4 regions of the Bacillus cereus group sp. RP37 genome follow, and region 2 is predicted to be linked to each of the others. Evidence: riboswitches for the same ligand, from Rfam matches in the RefSeq annotation. Region 2 holds a riboswitch; each other region holds the start of a gene.

Region 1 (4,636 bases), 4.0 Mb from region 2:
GCTAGAACAATACCTGCAACATATAAAGAGAACACAACAGTTGCCTGACTATGAGGGAAGAATACTCCCGCAAATAACGCATATACAGGTAAACGTGCCGAACAAGACATAAATGGTGTTACAAGCACTGTAAGTAATCTTTCTTTTTCTTGTTCAATCGTTCTCGCTGCCATAATACCTGGAACATTACATCCAAAACCGATAATCATCGGAATGAATGCTTTTCCGTTTAAACCGAAGAACTCCATAATTCTATCCATAACAACTGCAATTCGCGCCATATATCCTGAGTCTTCTAATAATGAAATGAAAAAGAATAGTGCAAAGATTTGTGGCACGAATACTAATACCGCACCAACACCAGCAATAATACCTTCTGTAACGAGTGCTTGAATAAAGTCAGAAGCACCAATACTTGTGAGTCCAGCCGTTACCCAATCCGTAAGCTGCCCGCCAAAAAATCCATCTAACATATCAGATAAAGGTGTACCAATCCACGTAAACGTAACCTGAAAAATAAAAAACATAACTGCTAAAAAGATTGGAAGTCCTAAAATTTTATGTGTAATTAACCTATCGATTTTTTCCGAAAAAGGAATTTTTCCTTCTTTCTCATGCTTCATAACATTTGTTTTTAACTTTTCAATATACGCTTCACGAGTTTTGTAAATGTGCTCCTCTAACGTACAATCGAGTTTTCCTTCTAAGCGAGATCGAATGGCTACAAGTTCCTTATAAATTGGTAATGCTTTCATTTCTTTTTCTACTACTTCGTTATTGCTTAAAAATTGAAGGGCTAACCATCTCGGATGCTTATAATTCACTGTCTCTAAAAGAGCGATTACCTCTCCAATTCCTTCATCCATTGGTACACCATATGAAATAATGAATGGTTTTTTCTCATTTTTGTCATTTTCTTTAAGAGTAGTAAGCAGTTCTTCACAGCCTTTTCCGCTTCTTGCAACGACAGGAACGACTGTTACACCTAATAGTTCTGATAACCGTTTTACATCAATTACAATGCCTCGTTGCTTTGCCACATCGACCATATTTAATCCAATTGAAACCGGTTTTCCAAATTCAAGTAATTGCAACGTTAAATGCATATTTCGTTCAAACTGCGAGGAATCCACAATATTTAACATATGATGAAATTCGTCTGTTAGTAGAAAATTCGTAACGACACCTTCGTCACGTGAAACTGGATTCAAATCATACACTCCTGGTAAATCAATTAATGTTCCTTGCTTATCTTTTAATTTACCAACCTTTTTTTCTACTGTTACACCACTCCAGTTTCCTACATATTCATAAGAACCAGTAAGTGCATTAAATAATGATGTCTTCCCTGTATTCGGATTCCCTAGCAAAGCTACCTTATTCACGCTAATTCCACCTTTATCATTTTCGCGTCACAATGACGAATACTAATTAACTGTCCACGACACTCCAATGTACAAGGACCTTTAAACATCGCTTTCTGTTTCAAGCGAAGTTCGCTTCCTTCCGCAAGACCGAAAGCAGCTAGTCTACGCTTTAATAACTGATCTAAAGACTGAATACTTTTTACTAACACTTTCTCGCCAATTTTAATATCTACTAAGCTCATAACCTTCCCCCTCAGAAGAGAATGATAATTATTTTCAAAAAAATTATAGCATATTCTATTTCATTTGGACTATATCTTTTCGCTTCATATTTATTAACATTTCAATACAATTATATTTCAATTATTGTCATACTTGATTCATTTGCCATTCTCATCCATTTCGCTTACAATAAACAATAGCAAATAAAGAATCTCGTTATCACAGGGGGAGCCATGCCGCTGAGAGGGAACACTTCGTTCCGACCCTTCGAACCTGTTAGTTAATGCTAACGCAGGGATTGTGCAAACGTCCGAAATACATACCTCTTTTTTATTTACGTATTTCGTATCCTCCTATGATACCTATTCTTTTTTGTACAACTTGGATTTAGGGGGAGACAACATGCGTAACACCAATTTACAAGCGATGATCGAATCTGCCATTCTTGCAGCCTTCGCCTTGGTCATCGACATTTTACCATTATCAATCAAACTTCCAACAGGCGGTTCCATCTCATTCGCTATGATTCCTATTTTTATTATCGCATACCGCTGGGGCTTCAAAATGGCTTTCTTAGGAGGCTTAATTTGGGGATTATTACAAATTGTCGTTGGCGATGCCATTATCGTCACACCAATTCAAGTACTCATTGAATACTTCGTTGCTTTCGCATTCATTGGATTTGCTGGTTTATTCTATCGTCCAATTCAAAAAGCACTTTTAACATCCAATGAAAATAGCGAAGACCAATCCAATTTAGGTAGCCGTAAAGACAAACCTTCTTCAAAACAAAACGAAGGAAAGAAAGTTATTGGTTACATTATTGTTGCTACATTTGTTGGTAGCTTTGCTCGCTACTTCTGTCACTTCATTGCCGGTATTATTTTTTGGGGACAATATGCACCGAAAGGTCAATCAGCTGTGCTATATTCATTAATCGTAAATGGTAGTACAATGATTGGTTCCTATATTCTATGTACCGTTTTACTTATCTTTTTATTTATCACTTCACCACGTTTATTCAAGAGTATCAATGCTTATCGACTAAACTCAAACAAAAAGAGCGCTTAATGAGCGCTCTTTTTTTCATATCGTAATATCAATTAAAAATACAATAAATGCACAAAAGAAAATAAATACCATTATACTTAGCCAATTGCTATGCACGGTTCATCGACTCCTTACATAACCTCATTTTCTAATCAGATTATATCGCTTAAAAATAAAGATTAGGTAAAGATAATATGAAAATAAATTAAAAAAGCGTAGCATGCATCATCTACGCTTTTTTCAATAAGTAGAAATAAAATAATACACCATCTTCTGTATTCTTTACTCCATATTCAACACCGTGTAGTTCTAAAATATTCTTTGAAATGGCAAGCCCAAGACCTGTTCCACCTTGCGAACGCTGGCGAGCTGCATCCACGCGATAAAAACGATCCCAAATTTTATCTAATTGTTCTTCTTCAATGTGAGTACCTTTATTTTCAATACATACTTTTATACGATCTTTTTCATCTATTGTAGAAATAATAATATCTTCTTTATTTGGTGTATAACGTATGGCATTCGTAATGAAGTTCACGATGACTTGTTCAATCCGGCCTTGATTTGCTATCACTTCAAATGGACCTATATTTTTATGAACACGAAGTTCTTTTTTCTCTATTTTTACAGAAAGGTGTTCACATATATCTTCAATTACTGTATCGATATAAAATGAATCCATTTTCATTTTATATGTACCTGACTCAAATTTAGCTAACTCAAGCATATCCAAAATTAACGTATCCATTTTATCTACTTCTCGTTCCATTGCCTGAAAATAGTACTCTTTTTTATGCTCAGCTACTCCATCTTTTAAAATAGAAATACAGCTTTTCATAATGCTCAGCGGTGTTTTTAATTCGTGCGAAACACCAGAAATAAATTCTTTCCGCGTATTTTCTAGCTTTCTTTCCTTTTCAATATCTTGTTCTAGCTGTCCAATATGCGAATGGAGCTTATTGGATAATACATTAATATTTTTCGACAAATCACCAATTTCATCTTTTGAAGTGATCGGTATTTGTTCTGTGAAATCTAAATGCGCTATTTTCTTCGTTGTATCATTTATTTTTAATAACGGTTTTGCGATTTGTTTAGAGTAATAGAACGAAGCGAGAAAAATAAGAACAACTACAAATGCAATGATGTAGATGTAATAATCTTGTACCATTTGTACAGCCTCATCTACAGGCTGTAAGGAAGCCATCGCATATATATATGTTATGGATCCGTCTTTTTCTTTTATCGGTTGCATTAATAATTTATATTTTATATCATTTTTTTCATAGTCCATTGTCTTTGTTGAATACTCTATTGGATTACCCTCTTTTAGTACTACATCCGTTTGAAATTCTTTTATGCTATCCAAAAATAAAGTGTTTTTATAAATTGGATTTACGGGGCCTTTTACATCTGGAAACTGTACTTTCGTAACACGCCCTCCTATGATAGCATCTGGTTCTTGGGCAGCTGGTTCTTGGGCAACTTGCTCCTGAACGACCGGCTTCTTTTCCTTACCAACTTGTTCACCCGCTGCTTTCTTTTTCTCCTGATCTAATTTACTCATTTTCTCCTTAAATGCTTTTTCTAACGGTTTATTCCATCCGCTTAAAGTCTGCTTAGATAACGAGAAAGTGAATGGAATAAAACTATCTTCTTTTTTCATTCCAGAAAAATAAATTTCTTGGCCTAAAAACTGTTCTGATGATTTATTATCAATCTCCTCAATATTGACGAGATTGTATAAGGGAATTTTGAATATTTGATGTCCAAAACTCTTCTGTTGCCTACGATCTATCGTTACCTCAAAATAAAAATCATCTGCATGTTTTAAATTCCCGTTCTGATCTAATGTCGTAATCCACGTATTATTTTCTCTTAAAAAGTCTTGCTCCAGCTTCTGAATTCCTTCTGCATTTCCGGCATTATTTAAATAATTCTGTTCAAAGGAATTTAAATTCACTTTAATATCTTCCACTTTTCGATTCGCATAATAT
Region 2 (4,636 bases):
TTATTTTGAACTGTGATGCCTTTTACTAAAGGCTGTGAACCATTAGACACGAATGCCTTTTGTACGTAACCTGTTTTGCCATTATGTAAAATTTTATACCAATCACCTTGTTCTTCTTGAATGGTAACGAATTTCCCATTTGGTAATACATCTAAAATTGAAGATTCTAAATTAGGTTCAGAACGAACGTTTAATGCATTGGCATTAACGATGTATTGATTATTAGATTGAAGTTTGTTTTTTAGTAGAATAGCATCTTTTTGTACGTAACCTACTTTATTATTAACAGATACTTTATACCAGCCATTAGTTGTTTCAAGTATGTTCACTTTCGTATTAAAGCGGATTGTATCAATTGATGAGCTATTTGCGTTATCTTTTGTATGTAAGGCTACTTGATCGACTTTTACATATCCAGTTTTCACATTAGATAATTGTTCAGCGTTGGCTGTTTGTACATTTGTTTCTCCCATAGAAGGAAGTAAAGAGGCAATTGCGACAGTAGTTGCTGTTAAAGCAGTAGCTTTCATATTCATATAATAGAGACCTCCTCTAGTTGTATAGTTGTAATTTTATTATAGTATAAAGATATAATATAGTGGGTGTATTCACATAAATGTAATATGAAATCAATATAAAAATAAATTTTTTGAGGATAATGATTCCTTTTTATCCAATTAATTAGGATAATAATTTCTAAGATAGAATATAAGTATTATATAGTTCTGTTATTTTGTTGACAATTGAGAAAATTAAAATAGTTGATGATGTCTTATTACGATGTTATACTGACAGTGATAATTTCATAGTTTGCTAGGAGAGCTGGTGTTGCCAGCTGAGAGTAGGCCGTAAGCCTTTGATCCTTTTCATTACCTGATCTAGATTATGCTAGCGTAGGGAAGCAATTCGGACACTAATAATGAGTCCCCGTTTCTTTGCGTATAGAAACGGGGCTTTTTTATTTGAAAATTTCATATTGAAACCACTAGGGGTGCTTGTTGTGCTGAGAGAGGAATAATCCTTAACCCTTACAGACCTGATCTAGGTAATACTAGCGAAGGGAAGTGGAGCAACGAATAAATTATAATTTTATTTGCTGTAACCACTTCTTATTTAGAAGTGGTTTTTTATTTAGATATATAAATTGAAAGGGGATAGAGAAATGAAATTTTGCGATAGATTATTAGAAACTGTACAACCAGTTTGGGAGATGAGTCATAATCACCCGTTTGTAGTAGGTATGGGAGATGGCACGTTAGAAAAAGATAAGTTTCAGTATTATATTATTCAAGATTATTTATATTTGTTAGATTATGCAAAGCTATATGCGATTGGTGTTGTAAAAGCAACGAATCCACAAGTAATGGGGAAATTTGCTGAACAAATTGATGGCATATTAAATGGAGAAATGACAATCCATAAACAATATGCAAAAAGACTTGGTATTTCTATAGAGGAGATAGAATCTGCAAAACCATCTGCTAAAAATTTAGCCTATACAAATTACATGATGTCTGTATCTCAAAATGGCACGCTTGCGGAATTAATAGCAGCACTTCTTCCATGTATGTGGAGCTACTGGGAAATTGGAAAGCGTTTAAACGATATTCCTGGAGCAAGAGATCATGAGTTCTTTGGTGAGTGGATTCAAGGATATAGTTCGGAAGAATACGGTAGCCTTTGTATTTGGTTAATAGATTTATTAAATGAAATGGCAGTTGGAAAGTCTGACAAAGAGCTAGATCGATTAGAGGAGATTTTCCTATATTCCAGTCGATTTGAATATTTATTCTGGGATATGTCCTATCGTAAGGAGATGTGGGGATTTGAGGAGCAAGAACATACTACAGTTTCATAATGTTTCTTTTCATTATGATGAGAAACCAATCATCAATGAATTAAATGCTTCTATACAAGATAAAGAGTTTGTAAGTATTATCGGACCGAGTGGATGCGGGAAAAGTACTTTATTTCGCCTTATTACAGGTTTAGAAGAAACAAGTACGGGACAGATAGAGCTGACAGAAACAAAGAGCCATCCTGTAGGGTATATGCCCCAAAAAGATATGCTCCTGCCATGGAGAACGATTATTGAGAATGCTGCCCTGCCGCTAGAGTGCCAAGGTGTACAGAAGAAAGAAGCACAAATAAAGGCAAAGGAACTGTTACATAAATTTGGCTTACAAGGGTATGAGACAAAATATCCGAAAGATTTATCTGGTGGTATGAGACAACGCGTATCTTTTATTCGAACTTTATTAACAGGCGGGGAGATATTGCTGTTAGATGAACCGTTTAGCGCGTTGGATGCGTTAACGAAGGCATCTTTGCAAGAATGGCTGTTTGAACAATGGAAAGAGTGGAAAAAAACAATTTTATTTATCACTCATGATGTGGAAGAAGCATTGTTTCTTTCTAATCGAATTTTCGTTGTAGAAAATCAACCGATAACTACTTTAACCGAGAGGATTGTACCGCTTGATCGTAATCGGACAAGAAAAGATTTGTATAAGCCTGAAGTGTTAGCGCTTAAAGATGAGCTTCTTAGTATGTTACAAAGGCAGGTACTCGTATGATGAACCGGTTGAAGGAACTATTACCTGCCCTTACACTTTCTAGTGTTTTACTTGTCATGTGGGAAATAGGCGCAAGAATTGTAGATGAGATGTACATTTTACCGTCACCGTCTGCAATTGTAATGAAGATATGGCAACTAAAAGATATATTATTTACAGTTCATTTGCCGGCAACATTATACGTCGTTTTAATAGGGGTAGCTATTTCTATCGTACTTGGGGTAGGGCTAGCAATATTAATGAATGCGAGTAATTGGATGGAGAGAGCATTTTATCCATTATTAGTTGCCTCACAAACGATTCCGATTACAGCGCTTGCTCCGCTCTTCGTTTTATGGTTTGGATATACGATCTGGAGTAAGGTTGTTGTCACGGTTTTAATTACGTTTTTCCCAATTGCGGTCAATACGTATGATGGACTACGTAGTACAAAAAAAGAATGGGAGGAGCTCTTAGTTACGTATGGAGCAACGAAAAAAGATATTTTTCTTAAATTAAAGTTACCATCTGCTCTTCCTTATTTTTTCTCAGCTTTAAAAATTGCAGTTCCGCTTAGTGTGATTGGGGCGGCAATTGGTGAATGGCTCGGTGCACAAGCTGGGCTAGGATATTTCAGTAAAAGAATGATGACGCAATTAGACGGAGCGGGTGTATTTGCCCCCATTGTATTGTTATCATTATTAGCTATTTTCTTTGTTGTCCTTATTTCGATTTTAGAAAAGAAATTTATTAGTTGGAGGAAGTATTCATGAAATTTTTAAAACGCATCTTTGTGTTTACATTATTAGTTGCAATGATCGCTGGATGTTCTAGTAATTCGGCATCAGATAAGAATAAAAAAGAAAAAGAAATAACGGTCATGCTTGATTGGTACCCAAATGCGGTACATAGCTTTATTTATGCGGCGATTGAAAAAGGCTACTTTAAAGAAGAAGGAGTAAAGGTGAATATTAAATTCCCTTCTAATCCGACTGATCCATTAACTTTAGCAGCTGCAGGAAAGGTAACGGTTGGCTTATATTATCAGCCAGATGTTGTCATGGCAAAAGCAAATGAACAAATTCCAGTGAAATCAATTGGAGCTGTCGTACGTTCGCCATTAAATCATGTTGTATCGCTGAAATCAGCAGGCATTCAATCGCCAAAAGATTTAGAGGGGAAAACAGTTGGATATTCTGGAACACCTTTAAGTGAGATGTATTTAAAAACGATGGTAAAAGAAGCTGGTGGTAATCCAGATACAGTGAAAGTAGTCGATGTTGGCTTTGATTTAGTACCGGCACTAATTACGAAAAAAGTGGATGCGGTAACAGGGGCATACATTAACCATGAAGTACCTGTTATGCGCCATGAAGGTCATGAACCAGCATACTTTAATCCAGCTGATTACGGTGTACCAAACTATCATGAGCTTGTATTTGTAACAGGTGATAAAACGTTGAAAAAAGATAAAGAAGCGTTGCAAGCCTTCTTACGTGGTACGAAAAAAGGCTATGATTTCATGAAGAAAAATCCGGATGAAGCATTAAATATTTTATTAAATCATCAAGAAAAAGAAAACTTCCCGCTTGTACCAGAAGTTGAAAAAGAAAGTATGAAAATTTTATTAGAGAAGATGGAAACGAAAGATGAGCCATTCTTATCAGATTCAAAAGAGTCATGGGAGAAACAAAATAAATGGCTGAAAGATAAAGGAATGACGAAAGAAATCGTTCCGGCTGAGGAATTATTCGAAAACATTTTAAAGTAGGCGAATGAATATGAAAAATGAGCTTCATGTAATCTCAAATGGTCACATGTCATTCGAAGAGCTAGTGAATGTAGCAATGCAAATTGAGAGTGAGATTGATTATTTGCATATTCGTGAGCGTGAGAAAAGTACGAAGGAATTGTATGAAGGTGTGGAAGGTCTTTTGAAGAAAGGCTTTCCGGCATCGAAGATAGTAATAAATGATCGAATTGATATTGCTATTTTATTAAACATTCCGCGCGTGCAGCTAGGATATCGAAGCGCAGATGTAAGGTCAGTGAAAGAAAAGTTTTCTTATTTGCATGTCGGT
Region 3 (4,636 bases), 340 kb from region 2:
GCTTTGGGATATAGTTATTAGAGATTTACTTGTATTAAGTGTGTTCGTAGTAGTCATCGTTATCGCTGCGTTATTATTGAAAACACCAATTAACAAATCGAGTGAAAAGTTTGTTGAGAACGCAAAAGGAAGTAAAATTATTCATTAATAAAAAAAGGTTCCTACCGATAGAGGTAGGAACCTTTTTGTTTAATCAAATTTTAATTTCTTTAATGCTTCTGCGAACGGGTTGTTTAATGGTTCTTCTTCTTTATTCTGTTGTTTCATATATTTTTGAACGTCGCGCTTATCAGCCTTGCTTCCAGATTCTTTTTTACGTCTCTCCTGGAATGTCGATAATTTCTCGCGATAGCCACATTTACATGCGAAAATTTGGCCAGCGCCTTCACCACGTAATTCTAACTTCTTCTTACATTGTGGGCAACGAGCGTTTGTTGTACGAGATACATTTTTACGATGACCACATTCACGGTCTTGGCAAACGAGCATTTTTCCTTTTTTGCCGTTTACCTCCAGCATTGGTTTACCACAGTCTGGACAAGACTTCGTTGAAATGTTGTCATGTTTATATTTTTTATCACTCGATTTAATTTCAGAAACAATTTCTTTCGTATAGTTCTTCATTTCTGAAATGAATACTTCTTTTTTCAGTTTACCCTTCGCAATTGCTTCGAGCTTTTGTTCCCAATCACCAGTTAGCGTAGGTGATTTTAACTCTTCTGGCACTAAATCGAGTAACTGACGACCTTTTGAAGTAATGTGAATATCTTTACCACGTTTTTCAAGTAAGAATGAATTGAATAGCTTGTCGATAATATCAGCTCGTGTCGCTACAGTACCTAATCCACCAGTTGATTTTAACGTATCAGCAAGTTGTTTATTTTGCGTATCCATATATTTTGTAGGATTCTCCATTGCTGAAAGTAAAGTCGCCTCGTTAAAACGTGCAGGTGCTTTTGTTTGACCTGATGTTTGCATAATTAACTTCACAGTTAATGTATCGCCTTTTTCAATGTGAGGTAGAAGTTGCTCTTTTACGTCATCGGTTACATCATCATCTTCAAAGCGATTTTCATATACTTCCTTCCAGCCGGCATGTAGAATAGTTTTTCCGCGTGCGATGAACGTTTCATTACCAACTTTTGTGCGTAGCGTTAGTTGTTCGTATTCGAATGCTGGGAATAAAACGGCTAAGAAACGTTTTACAACTAAATCATAAATTTTACGTTCTTTATCTGTGAAGGCCGAGAAGTTAACGTATCCTTCTGTTGGAATAATTGCGTGATGATCACTTACTTTACTATCATCAACAAATGACTTATTAGACTTGATAGGCTTTTGTAATACTTTATGTGCTAAAGGACGGTACTCTCCAACGCCACATGCTTTTAGACGTTCTGGGAGTGTTCCAACGATATCAGATGAAATATAGCGTGAATCTGTACGAGGGTACGTTAGCACTTTATGTTGCTCATACAATTTCTGCATAATGTTTAATGTTTCTTTCGCAGAATAACCGAACTTTTTATTTGCATCACGTTGCAATTCAGTTAGATCGTAAAGACCAGGAGAGAATGACTTCTTCTGTTTTTTATCAATTTCTACAACAGTAGCATTATGTTTATCTAAACCTTTTACAATACCATCGATTTTTTCTTTATTAAAACTGCGACTATTGCCGTTTGCATCTTGCCAAGTTAGTTTTAACTGATTCGTTGTTTGAGCTTCGATGCCGTAGTAAGTTTGAGCTTTGAAGTTCTTTATTTCATCTTCACGATTAGCGATCATAGCGACAGTAGGTGTTTGAACACGGCCGCAATTCAGCTGGGCATTAAAGCGAGTCGTTAAAGCTCGAGTCGCGTTAAGACCGATATACCAGTCAGCTTCTGAACGTGCAACTGCAGAAGCGTATAAATTGTCATATGCTTTACCTGGTTTTAAATTAGCGAAGCCATCTTTAATTGCTTTATCAGTAACGGATGAAATCCATAGACGTTTGATTGGTTTGTTAACTCGAACCTTATCAATAATCCAGCGAGCGACTAACTCTCCTTCACGTCCAGCATCTGTTGCTACAATAATTTCAGTTACATCTTTTCTAAGAAGCTGACTTTTTACAGCATTAAATTGTTTCCCTGTTTGTTTAATCACCGTTAATTTCAAACGCTCTGGTAGCATCGGTAAATCTTCTAAATTCCACTTTTTATATTTCACATCATAGCTTTCTGGATCTGCTAATGTAACGAGATGACCTAAAGCCCAAGTTACAATATATTTACTACCTTCAAGGTAGCCGTTTCCTTTTTTATCGCACTTCAGTACGCGAGCAATATCACGTGCAACGGAAGGCTTTTCAGCGATTACAACGCTTTTTGACATATTTAAAACATCCTTTCAAATTTCCATACGTTAACTATAGCATACATCTTCTTGAGATTCAGTTTCGCTCCAGATTTGAACGTTTTTTAGTGGGATAACATCTGTTTGAAAGTGAATGATGGCGACAGAACATAATATGCACCATGATGAGACTATGAGAAATAGATACTTATTTATTATACGTATTGTTTTATTAGTTGCTTCTATATTAAATAGAAAAGTAAAGAACTTGTTATTTTACTAGAATAAGAGTAGACTTTGAAGTAGAAGAATACTAAACACATGGGAGTTTGTGGATGCAAACTGAGAGTATGACTAATCCGTCATTGACCATTTGAACCTGTTGGATAATGCCAGCGTAGGGAGAGTGTAAAAGCACATGTTCAGGCACTTTGCGTACGCGCAAAGTGTCTTTTTGTGTATCTCCCATCACTATAGTTAGGGGATGAGAATGATGAATATAAAAGAAATTAGTAAAGTAGTGGATTTGGTGAGAGAATCTAATCCGCTCGTTCATAATATTACAAATGTCGTTGTAACAAATTTTACAGCTAACGGTTTGTTAGCGTTAGGGGCATCGCCTGTAATGGCGTATGCAAAAGAAGAAGTAGCAGAAATGGCTAGCATTGCTGGAGCGTTAGTATTAAATATGGGGACACTTCGCCCTGAAGAAGTAGAAGCAATGTTACTTGCAGGTAAATCAGCAAATGTGAACAATGTACCAGTACTGTTTGATCCAGTTGGTGCAGGAGCAACATCGTATCGAACAGAAGTTGCGAGACATATTCCAGCTGAAATCGAGTTAGCGATTATTCGCGGAAATGCAGCTGAAATAGCGAATGTTATTAATGAGAGATGGGAAATTAAAGGAGTAGACGCTGGTGCTGGAAATGGTAATGTCGTAAGTATTGCAAAGCAGGCAGCAGACGAATTGAATACAGTTGCGGTAATTACTGGAAAAGAAGATGTTGTTACAGATGGAGAGCGAACTATTCTTATTCAAAATGGTCACCCTATTTTAACGAAAGTTACAGGTACTGGTTGTTTACTAACTTCTGTAATAGGAGCATTTGTAGCGATAGAAAAGGATTATGTAAAGGCAGCGGTAGCCGCATTAACATTTTATGGTGTAGCTGCGGAACTAGCAGCTGCCAAGACAGTGGAAAAGGGACCGGGTAGTTTCCAAATTGAATTTTTAAATCAGTTAGCGAATACCACTTCAGGTGATATTGAGAAGTATGGGAAGATTGAGATTATATAGTAAGGAGGGGAACTAGATGTCGCGGATTACAAAGGCTGAAATGTCTAGGTTATTATCAGTATATTTTATTATGGGAAGTAACAATTGTACGAAGGAGCCACTACGAGTATTGAGAGATGCACTTGAAGGCGGTATAACAATTTTTCAATTTCGTGAAAAGGGGGAAGGCGCTTTAACGGGAGAGAAACGCATTTGTTTCGCAAAAGAACTACAAGCAATTTGTAAGGAGTACGGTGTACCATTCATCGTAAATGATGATGTGGAACTAGCTCTCGAGTTAGATGCAGATGGCGTGCATGTTGGACAAGATGATGAAGGAATTACTTCTGTTCGTGAAAAAATGGGGGATAAAATTGTTGGTGTATCTACACATACAATTGAAGAAGCACGTTGGGCAATTGAAAACGGAGCTGATTATTTAGGTGTTGGCCCTATTTTCCCAACGAGTACGAAAAAAGATACGAAAGCTGTGCAAGGAACGAAATGTTTAGCTCATTTTAGAGAGCAAGGAATTACAATACCGATCGTCGGAATTGGTGGTATTACAATTGAAAATACAGCTTCAGTTATAGAAGCAGGTGCGGACGGTGTTTCCGTTATTTCCGCGATTAGTTTAGCAGAATCTGCGTATGAAAGTACGAAGAAGCTAGTAGAGGAAGTAAGTAACAGTTTGTAGAAGAAGGCTATGTAGTATTAAAAGGCTACATAGCTTTTTATTTTTTTCTGATATTGATATTTAGAAAAAGGGAGATGATTGTTTGAAACGTAAACAGTTTGTAGAGTTGCAAAATGAATTATTTCGTTTATTCGAACAAGGAGACTTTGATGTTATTTATAGATACATAGATAAAGCGAAAAGAGAGTTCCCTGAAAGGATGGATAAAACTAGCTTTTGGGAAGCGTGTGTACTTTCGATAGAAGGGAAGTATGAAGAAGCAATTGTTAGTTTAAATGAAGCTTTAGAAAAGGGGATTTGGTGGAATCCACATACACTTA
Region 4 (4,636 bases), 1.7 Mb from region 2:
GTGGTGCTTCTAATCCACGCGGAGCCGCAGCAGCAGCTTTAAAAGATATAATTAACTTATATCGTAAAGATTTGTCACGTATTAACGGGTAGTAAAATTATCAATTGGTGAAGGGTAATAATCAATGGTCGGGACGAATCACCATTGATTAAAGTTTCACTTTATAAAACCGTACCGCCCTTAATAAAAAATACATATGTAGTGGACCTTTTGAGAATGAAATTAATATGCAAAAATAATTGCAGGGGGTAAGGATTTGTTTAAAGATTTTAAAGTTGTCAAAGATCGTCCCGTTTATATTCAATTGAAAGATTATTTAAAAAAGATGATTATGAAAGGGCACTTGCTCGGGGAACAAAAAATACCTTCAACGAGGGAACTAAGTGAATTATTAAGTGTGAGCAGAAATACTGTACTCGCTGCCTATGCAGATTTAGAGCAAGAAGGACTCATTTATGCAGTTAAAGGAAAAGGGAATTTTGTTGCGAAGGTTGATATTTCAAACACTTCGTCTGTTGAAATAGATTGGAAAAATAAACTTAATACAGTTACCTTATTAGCGGATGAATTAGATTTAATGAAACATGGTGTTCGCTGGGAAAAAGGAATGATTGTTTTTAACAGCATCGCTCCAGATGAAAAGCTATTTGATGTGGAAAATTTCAAAAGAGCTTTTCTTACTCGTATGTCCATTGAAGGTGATGTCGTATTAAACTACGGTTACGCAAAAGGGTATAGACCGCTAATGAATTATCTACTTCATTATATGGAAATGAAAGGTGTAGATATTTCAAATAAAGATATTTTAATTACAAATGGATTTACAGAAGGATTAGACATTGTACTATCCTCGTTATCGAAGAAGTCAGGGCGGGTTATTTGTGAGAATCCGACTCATCATGCTGCACTAAAGCTTTTCCGTTTACATGGACTTGAAGTGCATGGAATTAATATGAATGAAGATGGCATTGATACGAACGAAGTTGAAAAAAGCTTGCGTGAAAAAGAGTTTGATTTTGCGTATTTAATTCCTTCCTATCATAATCCAACCGGCATTGTTACGAGTTCGGAGAAAAGAACGGAACTGATGAGATTATTTTCAAAATATAAGATTCCTATTATAGAAGATGGATTTAATGAAGAGCTACGTTATTCAGGATCACATTTAGCACCATTATTAACTTTTGCTGGCGCTGGTAATAATGTGATTTATATTAGTAGCTTTTCAAAGGTACTTTTCCCTGGTTTACGTGTAGGCTGGATCATTGCAGATAAAGAACTGATTCATTATTTAGAAAGTGTAAAAAGAGCAAGAACAATTCACACATCTACTTTAGATCAAGCTGTTCTGTTTCAATATTTACATGAAGGATATTTTGAAAAATATTTAAAAAAGGCAAGATCTGTTTATAAGAAAAAATATGAGTTAGCTGTTAGGGCGTGTAACGAGTACATTCCGTTTCAAAGAATGACCGGTGATGGTGGACTTCATTTATTTATAGAGTTAGAAGAAAAAATTCATGCCCGTACTCTTTTGCAAAAGTGTTATGAGCAGGGGGTTACATTTTCTCCTGGAGATGTTTTTTATTCTAATGGAGAAGGAACGAACACTTTTCGATTAGGATTTTCACGTTTGAAAGAAGAAGAAATTGTTCGGGGAATCAAAATAATCGGTGATACAATAAAAAATGAAATTTGGAGTTGAGGAAATGAGAATTGGCGTTATTATGGGAGGAGTATCCTCTGAAAAACAAGTATCAATTATGACTGGAAATGAAATGATTGCACATTTAGATAAAAGTAAGTATGACATTGTTCCAATTACGTTAAACGAAAAAATGGATTTAATCGAAAAAGCGAAAGACATTGATTTTGCGCTGCTTGCATTACACGGAAAATACGGAGAAGATGGGACTGTTCAAGGAACGCTTGAAAGTTTAGGTATTCCTTATAGCGGGAGCAATATGTTATCTAGCGGTATATGTATGGACAAAAACATTTCGAAAAAGATTTTACGTTATGAAGGAATAGAAACACCAGATTGGATTGAACTTACAAAAATGGAGGATCTAAATCTTGATGAATTAGATAAGTTAGGATTTCCGTTAGTGGTAAAACCAAACTCTGGTGGCTCGAGTGTCGGGGTAAAGATTGTATATGATAAAGACGAATTAATTTCAATGCTGGAAACTGTGTTCGAATGGGATTCTGAAGTAGTAATAGAGAAGTATATAAAAGGTGACGAGATTACATGTTCCATTTTTGATGGAAAACAGTTACCCATCATTTCAATTCGACATGCGGCGGAGTTCTTTGATTACAATGCGAAATATGATGATGCTGGTACTATTGAAGAAGTTATTGAACTTCCAGCTGAATTGAAAGAACGTGTAAACGAAGCGTCACTGGCTTGCTATAAAGCATTAAAATGTAGTGTTTATGCAAGGGTTGATATGATGGTGAAAGACGGTATTCCATATGTAATGGAGGTTAATACATTACCAGGGATGACACAAGCAAGTCTATTACCAAAAAGTGCAGATGCAGCGGGAATTAATTATAGCAAACTATTAGATATGATTATTGAAACTTCATTAAGAGTAAGGGAAGAAGAAGGGTTTTAAGTAGCAGTATCATGAATACTTTTGACAGTAACATGAAGTATGTTATGATGAATACAATACGAAAATTAAATATTTATCCACTAGGGGGGCCTATTATAGGCTGAGATCAAATGGGAATTTGAGACTCTTAGTACCTGATCTGGTTAATGCCAGCGTAGGGAAGTGGGAAAGACATTGCTATTTCATGAATAAATACTGTCAATTTCACTTTCTTTACGCCTGTAAAGAAAGTTTTTTTATTTTACAGATTTAATAATTGTGGGTAAATACTTAAATTTTATACATTATGGGAGGGATTTAAATGAAATTTTCACAATCATTACGTCAAGAAGTAGATTCAATTTGGGAAGCTAGTTTTCATCACCCTTTTGTAAAACAACTTGGTGAAGGAACGTTAGATTTAGCTAGTTTTCGCTATTATGTGCTGCAAGATTCATATTATTTGAGTCATTTTGCTAGAGTACAAACTTTAGGAGCTGCAAAAGCACTGGAATTAGAAACGACAGCTCGTATGGCACATCATGCTCAAAATACATACGAGGCGGAATTATCTTTACATGAGAATTTTGCGAAGAAACTAGGGATAACTCAAGAAGAAAAAGATAGTTTTATCCCTGCTCCAACTGCATACGCTTATACTTCACATATGTATCGTGCTGCGTATGAAGGACATTTAGGCGATATCATTGCAGCAATTTTACCTTGCTATTGGTTGTATTATGAAATTGGTGAGCGTTTAAAAGAGTGTCAGCCAGAAGAACCAATTTATAACGAATGGATTTCTGCTTATGGATCTGATTGGTTCCGTACGCTAGTTGAAGAGCAAATTACAAGATTAGATACTATCGCTGAAAACGTAACAGAGTCTGACCGTAAGCGAATGAAACAGCATTTCATTATTAGCAGTCAATATGAATATTCATTTTGGGAAATGGCTTATACTTTAGAAAAGTGGCCAGTGAATACAGAAGTAAAAGATGTAATCGGATAAAGAATGGAAGTAATGTTATAGATAGGTATGGATAATACCTATCTATATATTTTTTCTTGTCAGATTTGCGTAAAGTCGATAGTGCTGCGGATATAGCAAAATGGCATATCGATAAGTTAGTTAATTTAATTTTCTACGCATTAACTGGATAAACTTCTGCGACTTTTATTTTACAATCAAACTTCGTTACTGCTCCAACTTCAGATGCACAACGTAATGGAATGAAATTCTACCTTGAACGTAAAGATTGGTGGTTTGAAGTTAAACAAGAAAGAAATCGGCTCTGTTAACTGTAACGGAGTTGTTTTTTCTTGCAGGAATTTCTAAATCATTATGGAATGCTGTTAATACAATATGTAAATATGCATATTGTATCTTTTGGAGTTCTTGATGTGTTAAAATTAAATATATAGATGCATAAATGAAAAAGAAGCAAAAGTAGGAATATCCAATGAATTTTGAGAGGTGTTACATGTTTACAAATAAGAAATTAATTCGATTTGGTCTATCGTTGTTTGTATTTTTAGGGATAATTAATTTTACGATTAGTTATTTTCAAACATATCTTGAAACAGCAGCAAATATTAAATGGGTAGTTCCAGAAATTTGGAAAACTATTTTGATAGATGTTCCTCAAGGTATACTTGTTCTTTTAGGCGCAATTGCTTTATATGATTTCACAAAAGAGGTATCACAAAAAGACGCATCAATCTAAGTGCGTCTTTTTTCAATTTTTTTAATTAGCAATTTCATGGAGAGCTTGCTGGAAAAGTAGAATGAAAAGCCCTAATCAGGGCTTTTTTTGTAGGAATTTCTTCACCGTCATTGAATTCCGTAACTAGTAGTTTTTTTGATGATACGACGGACGAGATTTTTTATTCTGCTAGTGTGAAGTATATAAAAGGTTAGGAATATCAGATGGTACGCTCAGTAAGTATATGGGAGTGTTATAACGAGAGGTATTTACAGTACAGAAAAATCTAAGCGGCAGACGGGAATACATAGGATACGGCATCATGGT

What was found. A riboswitch is a leader RNA that binds a small molecule or an ion and turns the genes downstream of it on or off. The one in region 2 is predicted to bind thiamine pyrophosphate.
Positions count from the first base shown of each region.
Region 1: it holds a riboswitch for thiamine pyrophosphate, as region 2 does, so the genes downstream of both, thiT (energy-coupled thiamine transporter ThiT) here and tenA (thiaminase II) in region 2, are expected to answer to the same signal.
Region 3: it holds a riboswitch for thiamine pyrophosphate, as region 2 does, so the genes downstream of both, thiM (hydroxyethylthiazole kinase) here and tenA (thiaminase II) in region 2, are expected to answer to the same signal.
Region 4: it holds a riboswitch for thiamine pyrophosphate, as region 2 does, so the genes downstream of both, tenA (thiaminase II) here and tenA (thiaminase II) in region 2, are expected to answer to the same signal.

Region 1 is NZ_JARVHP010000001.1:642,104-646,739, reverse strand. It holds gene feoB (ferrous iron transport protein B) at 1-1,385, opposite strand, end outside; gene QCI44_RS03340 (FeoA family protein) at 1,382-1,609, opposite strand; TPP riboswitch at 1,804-1,905, shown strand; gene thiT (energy-coupled thiamine transporter ThiT) at 1,992-2,660, shown strand; gene QCI44_RS03330 (sensor histidine kinase) at 2,869-4,636, opposite strand, start outside.
Region 2 is NZ_JARVHP010000001.1:4,627,564-4,632,199, reverse strand. It holds gene QCI44_RS24495 (SH3 domain-containing protein) at 1-536, opposite strand, end outside; TPP riboswitch at 806-917, shown strand; TPP riboswitch at 978-1,080, shown strand; gene tenA (thiaminase II) at 1,163-1,858, shown strand; gene QCI44_RS24485 (ABC transporter ATP-binding protein) at 1,827-2,576, shown strand; gene QCI44_RS24480 (ABC transporter permease) at 2,576-3,328, shown strand; gene QCI44_RS24475 (ABC transporter substrate-binding protein) at 3,325-4,326, shown strand; gene tenI (thiazole tautomerase TenI) at 4,337-4,636, shown strand, end outside.
Region 3 is NZ_JARVHP010000001.1:4,971,237-4,975,872, reverse strand. It holds gene QCI44_RS26185 (YhgE/Pip domain-containing protein) at 1-148, shown strand, start outside; gene topB (DNA topoisomerase III) at 190-2,379, opposite strand; TPP riboswitch at 2,652-2,761, shown strand; gene thiM (hydroxyethylthiazole kinase) at 2,834-3,640, shown strand; gene thiE (thiamine phosphate synthase) at 3,657-4,316, shown strand; gene QCI44_RS26165 (alpha/beta hydrolase) at 4,399-4,636, shown strand, end outside.
Region 4 is NZ_JARVHP010000001.1:2,887,511-2,892,146, reverse strand. It holds gene QCI44_RS15495 (homoserine dehydrogenase) at 1-92, shown strand, start outside; gene pdxR (MocR-like pyridoxine biosynthesis transcription factor PdxR) at 257-1,705, shown strand; gene ddlB (D-alanine--D-alanine ligase) at 1,710-2,624, shown strand; TPP riboswitch at 2,697-2,802, shown strand; gene tenA (thiaminase II) at 2,926-3,615, shown strand; partial or broken gene QCI44_RS15475 (N-acetylmuramoyl-L-alanine amidase C-terminal domain-containing protein) at 3,771-3,905, shown strand; gene QCI44_RS15470 (DUF3937 family protein) at 4,067-4,330, shown strand; partial or broken gene QCI44_RS15465 (hypothetical protein) at 4,441-4,636, shown strand, end outside.